2 linked regions of the Candidatus Puniceispirillum marinum IMCC1322 genome follow. Each later gene encodes a partner of the first gene's protein in a complex. Links are inferred from orthologs where the notes say so. Each region holds a gene or a part of one and is shown in the gene's direction. Other genes may lie near its edges. The genes, in order: SAR116_RS02160 and SAR116_RS05610.

The links.
Region 2: the proteins of SAR116_RS02160 (region 1) and SAR116_RS05610 are in contact, whole or in part, in a crystal structure (PDB 3ZGX), measured with the Bacillus subtilis proteins. The link is inferred for Candidatus Puniceispirillum marinum IMCC1322 from one-to-one orthologs.

Annotation. Positions count from the first base shown.
Region 1 is NC_014010.1:444,315-447,629, reverse strand. The notes cover bases 1-2,993. They hold SAR116_RS02160 (segregation and condensation protein A), read left to right. Parts: upstream 1-1,091; coding sequence 1,092-1,895; downstream 1,896-2,993. Other genes in these bases: SAR116_RS02150 (ABC transporter ATP-binding protein), read left to right, coding at 2,601-2,993; scpB (SMC-Scp complex subunit ScpB), read left to right, coding at 1,892-2,608; SAR116_RS02165 (SPOR domain-containing protein), read left to right, coding at 249-1,091; argS (arginine--tRNA ligase), read left to right, coding at 1-238. Also shown: more of SAR116_RS02150, read left to right, coding at 2,994-3,315. UniProt on the Bacillus subtilis protein: Participates in chromosomal partition during cell division. May act via the formation of a condensin-like complex containing Smc and ScpB that pull DNA away from mid-cell into both cell halves.
Region 2 is NC_014010.1:1,174,645-1,178,963, forward strand. The notes cover bases 131-4,127. They hold SAR116_RS05610 (AAA family ATPase), read left to right. Parts: upstream 131-528; coding sequence 529-3,927; downstream 3,928-4,127. Other genes in these bases: SAR116_RS05605 (DsbA family protein), read left to right, coding at 131-476. In the rest of the region: more of SAR116_RS05605, read left to right, coding at 1-130; SAR116_RS05615 (AtpZ/AtpI family protein), read left to right, coding at 4,222-4,319. UniProt on the Bacillus subtilis protein: Required for chromosome condensation and partitioning.

The DNA of each region.
Region 1 (3,315 bases):
ACTTGTCGAGTCAGCCGCCCGTGCGCATGAAGCACATCGAATCGCTTTCTTCCTTGTCGATCTGGCAAGCTCATTTCATTCATTATGGAATGCTGGCCGTGAAAACCCAGAATTACGCTTTATTCTTGATGATAACCAGACTATCACAGCCGCGCGTTTGCAGCTTGTCAAAGCCACAAGTTTAGTTATTGCAACAGGCCTAAATGTGTTATCCATTAAAGCTTTAGACGAAATGTAATGGAGTCGTAATGGCAGTAAAAGGTGACACAAATAGCGAGAAAAAATGGCGCAGTCTTTTGGTGCTGGTGTTCATCACTCTAGCGGCCGGCGTTGTTACCTATTTTTTGATGCCTATTTTTCTGCCAGCCGATCAGAATGACGTCCAGATCATCTCTGCCCCAGATGGCCCCATAAAGGTCAAGCCTGATGATGTTGGTGGAAAAGCCATTAAAAATCAGGATTCGGCGGTTATGAGCATGATTGCCAATAACAGTAAATCTGATGTCGATGTGGAAAATCTGCGTCCTTTGTCCAGTGATCCCGAACTACCCCCCGTGACATTGACAGAAGAAACAAAAGAAGCCGAAGCAGAGCCAGATACGCAAATCGAAACCGACAATGAAACAACAATGGAAGTTGCGGCGGCGAATGTAAAACCATCTGATACAGAGGAAACAAGCCCCCCCTTAACATCAGATAATGAAACAGTATCAAATGAAAGCCCAGAGGCCGAAAAGGCACCAAAATCACTGATACCAAAAGCCAAGCCCGCAGGAAAACCGCAAAAACCTGCCATAACTAGACAGACGAAAACCCCCAAGACCGATGAACCACTTTATCGCGTTCAGCTTGCGGCCTTTCGCAATGACGATAAAGCGGCAGAAGTTGCCAGTCTTTTGACACAAAAGCACAGAACAAGATTAAATGATGTTATTCTGGAAACAACAAAAATCGAAACCAAGGATAATGGGGTTTTCTGGCGCATTGTAACGGAAGCATTGGTTCGCGTTGAAGCTGATAATCTATGCACGTTATTAAAGCGTGCCGGACAAGATTGTATTTTACGCAAAGTTAAAACGGCAGGTCAGTAGATGTCGGAAACAACCTTTGAAGATAAAAATGCAAATGCAGAACCGTTAGAGGAAAACAGTGCCGGGGCAGATCAATTATCACTGTTTGTCAATCTTGACGGTTTTGAAGGCCCAATCGACCTGTTGCTGTCATTATCGCGTGAACAAAAGGTTGATCTAACGCGTATATCGATTTTGCCACTTGCCGAACAATATCTTGAATTCATCAATAACGCCCGCACGCTAGATCTTGAAATTGCTGCTGACTATCTGGTTATGGCGGCGTGGCTGGCATATCTAAAATCGCGGCTTTTACTGCCCGAACCCGAGCCGGAACAACATGAAGAAATTGTTGATATGGCTGATGCCCTAAAATATCAGCTGATGCGGCTTGAATCGATGCAACAAGCATCCAAGCGTCTTATCTCTTTACCCCGACTAGGGCACCAAAGGTTTGTTCGTGGCCAGTCTGAAAGCTTTAGCACGACCACAGAGGCTATCTGGACTGCCAGCCTATACGATCTGCTGGCTTGTTACGGTGATATTCGTTCACAAGGTGAGAGTGAAACCCTGACGATCGCTGCCACCTATCTTTATTCAGTTCAGGAAGCTGCCAAGCGGTTGCGCAATCTGATTGGTCGTAGCCCAGAATGGACAGTATTACAGCAATTTTTGCCACCCGGCCTTGAAAAGCCTATGGATAGACGGTCTGCAACCGCTTCCCATTTTGTTGCGTCGCTTGAGCTGGCACGTGACGGGCTGATAAGACTCCGCCAAGACTCAAACTATGCGCCACTTTATCTTAAATCAAAGGATGTATCGTGACCGACGCAACCACATTAACTGATAATGATCCCAAAACTTGGGCGGCAACGCTGGAAGCACTTGTTTTTGCGTCTGATAAGCCTGTGCGTGTGCGCGATCTGGCCGCGCATATACCTGAGGGCGTTGAAATTGCCGATGTTATGGCGGTTGTTGCCAAACGCTATGATGCAACAAGTGGTATCGAGTTATGCAAAGTTGGTGACGCGTGGGCATTTCGCACAAGACCGGAAATTGCCGAACGCTTAAGTCAGCATAAAGCTGTTGAGCGCCCCTTGTCACGCGCCGCCCTAGAAGTGCTGGCTATTATTGCCTATCATCAGCCGATTACCCGTGCTGAAATCGAGGAAATCAGGGGCATTTCACTATCCAAAGGCACGATGGATATTCTGCTTGAATTGAGCTGGATTAAGCCAAGAGGGCGGCGGCGCACGCCTGGTCGTCCATTAACCTGGGGCACCAGTCCCGGATTTCTCGATCATTTTGGCCTTGGTGATACGTCTGATTTGCCCGGAATGGCGGATCTTAAAGCGGCCGGATTATTGCGTAAGGGACAAGTTCTAGGTCATCTTATGGACAATGGTGATGACGATGCCGAAGATGATGATATTGACAATGATGATCTGCTTGCCGAAGCATGGCTAGATAATGATTTTGCTGAAAATGAAGATGCAGTCGAAGACAAGATAAGCGATGCTGGAGAGCAAGATGCTTGATTTCCGAAATGTCGGTCATGCCTATAATGGCACCCCATCAGTTAGCGATGTAAGCTTTACAGTTGACGAGGGGGAGGTGGTGTCCCTGTTAGGCCCATCTGGGTGTGGCAAGACCACTTTATTGCGTCTAGCAGCCGGACTGGAAACCCCCAGTAAAGGCCAAATCCTATTACAAAATCAGATCGTCTCATCGCCAGACCACAGCCTTCCCCCCGAAAAACGTGGTATTGGCTTCATGTTTCAGGATTACGCATTATTTCCGCATTTATCAGTCATTCAGAATGTTCTGTTTGGGTTGAAAACCCGAGGTAGTGCGGCGATCGCCCGTGCCATGGATACGTTGGCACAAACAGGCATCGAAGACCTGGCTGACGTTTACCCGCATGAATTATCAGGGGGACAGCAACAGCGCGTTGCATTAGCGCGGGCATTGGCACCCAATCCAAAAGTCATATTGCTTGATGAACCCTATGCAGGTCTTGATAGCCGCTTGCGAGAGCGTATTCGTGATCAGATGCTGCATGTGTTGAAAGCAGCCGGGACAGCCGCGCTCATGGTTACGCATGACGCCGAAGAAGCCATGTTTATGTCTGACCGTATCGTTGTGCTTCGGGAAGGCGAGATTGAACAAGCTGGTCGTCCCGTTAATCTATATTGCCAACCCAAAAGTGCCTTTGTGGCAGAGTTCTTTGGTGAGGTGAACAGGC
Region 2 (4,319 bases), 730 kb from region 1 along the record:
AAGTTGTCGAATATTTCTCGATGACTTGTGGGCATTGTGCCAATTTTCACAATGTCACCTTTCCAAAGGTCAAAAGCGATATGATCGAACGTGGGCTTATTCAGTTTGAAATGCGCCCTTTCCCGCTTGACGGGCTTGCTTTGCGCGGACATGCGCTAGCACGATCATTGCCAGCAACCAGATATTTTCCGATGGTTAAGGCGTTGATGTCACAACATAAACAATGGGTGCGCGCCGAAGATCCATTGGCTGCACTTATGAAAATTGCCCGCCTTGCTGGTATCAGCGGCGCCGAATTCAACAAAATTATGAGTAATCGGGCTTTGCTGGAAAAGCTTGTCGAAATGCGTCAAGCAGCGCTGGATGACTGGAATGTCAGTTCAACGCCAAGTTTTGTTATCAATGATGACAAGCTGTTATCAGGCAATATGAATTATGAAACATTTGCCGAAGAAATAAACGCTTATGGCGCTTAAGTTCCTATAGACATTTGATGAGCGCAAACACGTGATTTTCCGCACCCTGAAAATGGCAGGTTTCAAATCTTTTGCCGAAGTGGCCGAAGTTGAAATCGAATCCGGGTTGACTGGCATTGTCGGGCCGAATGGCTGTGGCAAATCCAATGTCGTCGAGGGTTTGCGCTGGGTAATGGGTGAAAGTTCGGCACGGCAGATGCGTGGCGGCGAAATGGATGATGTGATTTTTGCCGGCACCGACCAGCGGCCAGCCCGTAACCTTGCTGAAATCACCTTGAAGCTGGATAACAGCAAGCGTCGCGCGCCCGCCGAATTCAACAATGACGATGAATTGGAAATCACCCGTAAAATCGAGCGTGGCAAAGGCAGTAGCTATTATGTCAACGCCAAACCAGCCCGCGCTCGTGATGTGCAACTGCTATTTGCCGATACCGCGACAGGCGCACGTTCATCTGGCATTGTCAGTCAGGGACGTATTGGGGCGATTGTGGGGGCGAAACCGGTGGATCGACGTGCCTTGCTGGAAGAAGCGGCCAATATCCGCGGCTTGCATGCCCGCCGTCATGAAGCCGAATTACGTCTGCGGGCTGCCGAAACCAATCTTGAGCGGCTCGATGACGTTATTGCCGGCCTTATCGAACAACGCGATTCATTAAAGAAACAGGCGCGTCAGGCGGCGCGTTACCGTTCGGTTGCCGATCGCATCCGACAAGCCGAAGCACAATTGCTTTTTGCCCGTTGGACAAGCGCCCAGAATGATCTGGCCGGCGCCGAAGCCGATCTAAATCAGGCAAAATTGTTAGTCGCAAGCAGAACCTCAGAGGCAGCCACTATTGCCACAACACGCAGTGAGCTTGCGGCGCAATTGCCCCCACTTCGGAATGCCGAAGCCGCGCGTGCTGCTGAATATCAACGCCTCGCCATCGGCCATGACGAACTTGACCGCGAAGAAGCCCGCCTGAAAGAGGCGCTGCATCAGCTAGACGCCCAGCAGGCACAGATTAACGCCGACATCAATCGTGAAAATGGTTTACGCGAAGACGCCAAGATTGCCATTGAAGCCCTCACCAGCGAAACCGAAACGCTTCAGCAACAGATTGATGACGCCGCGCCGCGCCGTGAAGCCGCGCGCACCGGACTGGAAGCCGCCCGCGCCCATGCAAACACTGCCGAAGTAGCGCTTGCCGATGCTAGCGCTTTATTGAGATCAGCGGCAACATCACGCAATGGCCTGACAACACGGCTAAATGATCTACTTGCCAGACGGCAAAAAGCGACACAAAGTCTTGCCGATCTGTCACTGGACGCGCTTGGGGCTCAAACCAAAGTATCAAGTGCCGGACTTGTTGAGGCCGAGGCCAATTTTGCCAACGCACAAAAAGCGTTGGAAAAAGTCGAAGCCACTCTTGGAGATGCACAGACGCTTGCTGATACGACCAAAGCTGATGAACGTGAAACCGAAGCGCAAATCACCCGCATTCAGGCTGAAATCGACGCGCTTGAATATCTGCTTGCCGATAATGGCGAAAATCAAGATACGCCAATTGTTGATCAACTTTCGGTTAAAGATGATATGGAAACAGCCTTGGCCGCCTATCTGGCTGATGAATTGACCGCCCCAGCCGATACAGGCACGCATAGCTATTGGCGTGATGGCATGGCACATAGCGATCTAACACCGCCTGAAGGTACTTTGCCGCTAGCTGATTTTGTCAGCGGGTCAAATGCACTGAACAGTGCCCTTGCCGGTGTTGGCGTTGTCGAGGATGAAGCCACAGCCGAATCCATACAGTCATCGCTTCGCCCAGGACAGGCGGTTACCACCAAAAGCGGACATCTATGGCGATGGGACGGATTTGTCCGGCATGCCAACCAGAATGACCGAAGTGCCGAACGAATCCGCCAGCGCCGTCGTCTTGAAACGTTGCAGACAGATGCCATAAAACTGGGTAAAGATGCCGAAGCGATGGCCGAAAAAACCGCATCTGCACAGCAGGCTCTCGATACAAACCGCGCGGCTGTTCAACATGCCCGTCAGGCATCTATTGCCAGTGAACAGTCTTTTGGTGAAGCACGCCGTCGTGCCGAATCAGATGCCCTCAAACTATCTGCTGGTAAGGAACGCGCAACCGAACTGGCCGCAAATCTTGATACGCTTATTGCCGATATAAAGGTCTGCGAAACACAACTGGCCGAACTTGGTGACGAAACCATGCTTGCCGATCAAGAGACATCATGCCGCAATATGGCCGAACAGGCCCGACAGACGCTAAACCAAGCGATGCAGGCAGATACACGACTTGAAGAAATTCTGCGCACTGCTGACGAACGATTGACATCATCCAGCACCGAGCAGACCGCATGGCAACGCCGACTTGATGGCGCCGCAAGCCGTGTCGCCGAATTAGAAACACGGTTTGAAAATGGCAAGCAGGAACAGCAACGCCTTGAGCAGATGCCCGCCGATATTGAAAAGCGCCGTCTGGAAATGGGGGATCGGCTGGAAGCTGCCAATACCGCCCGTCAGGAAGCCAGCGACCTGCTGATCAAAGCCGAAACCCAACTTGGCGAGGTCGAAACCGCCCAGCGGATCGCCGAAGGGGCACTTGGCGAAGCCCGGGAAAGCCAAATTCGTGCCGAGGGCGCGCAAGAGCGTGGCAAAGCGCTGTTGCATGATATTAAAGACCGTATTCATGAAAAACTAGACTGCACACCCGATCAGATTGCCGAGATTGCCAATGTAGAATCAGCTGATGCCTTGCCACCAGTGGCCACATTGGATGATAAGGTGCAGCGGCTTTTGCGCGAGCGTGACAATATTGGCCCCGTTAATTTGCGCGCCGAAGTCGAAATGGAAGAAGTCGCCAGTCGCATCGCCAACATGGAAGCGGAAAGTGAAGATTTGCTAGCCGCCATAGCAAAATTACGCGCCGCGATCAGCCAGTTGAACCGTGAAGGCCGTGAACGATTACTGGCCAGTTTTGCCGAAGTGAATGGCCATTTCAAAGAATTATTCAAAAAGCTATTTGGCGGTGGCACTGCCGAATTACAGCTTACCGAAGCCGACGACCCCCTTGAAGCTGGGCTGGAAATTATGGCTAGCCCGCCAGGCAAACGCCTGCAATCACTGTCGTTACTATCTGGCGGCGAACAGGCTTTGACAGCATTAGCCATCATTTTTGCTGTATTTTTGACCAATCCAGCGCCAATTTGTGTGCTTGATGAGGTTGATGCCCCGCTTGACGATTCGAATGTAGCGCGTTTCTGCGACTTGCTTCGTGATATTGTCGGCAAAACCGAGACCCGATTCCTTGTAATCACTCATCACCGTATGACCATGGCCCGTATGGATCGTCTATTCGGAATTACGATGGAACAGCGTGGGCTGTCAAAACTGGTATCTGTCGATCTTCAAGCTGCCGAAAGAATGCGTGATACGGCGGTAGCTTAGCCTGATTTTGGTGTCTGAAAGACTGGTTAAGTTAGCAACTTTTGCACCCCCCACAACACCCCCAGAAGCTGCGTCAATTTTGGCTCTATTGAATGCTTGACAAAAGCCGATGCAGTCCCCTATTTTGAGCGCGTTTTAAGCGTGGCTGAACCATGTGCGTAATTGCATGAATTTGGCTACTCCCAAGCGAAAAGGTGCATTAGACAAACGACAGGAAACCTTCCTTATCCAAGTTGGATAACGGTACAAACCCGCCTCTGTAATAGTGATGAGTCGGGGATCTGGAACTGCTGAATGAGCGTTGATGATAATGAAGGCGGTGATAAGCGCCTAAAAGATATCGAACGCCGCATCAATGCGATGCAACAGGAGACTCAGAAAGGTGACCAACC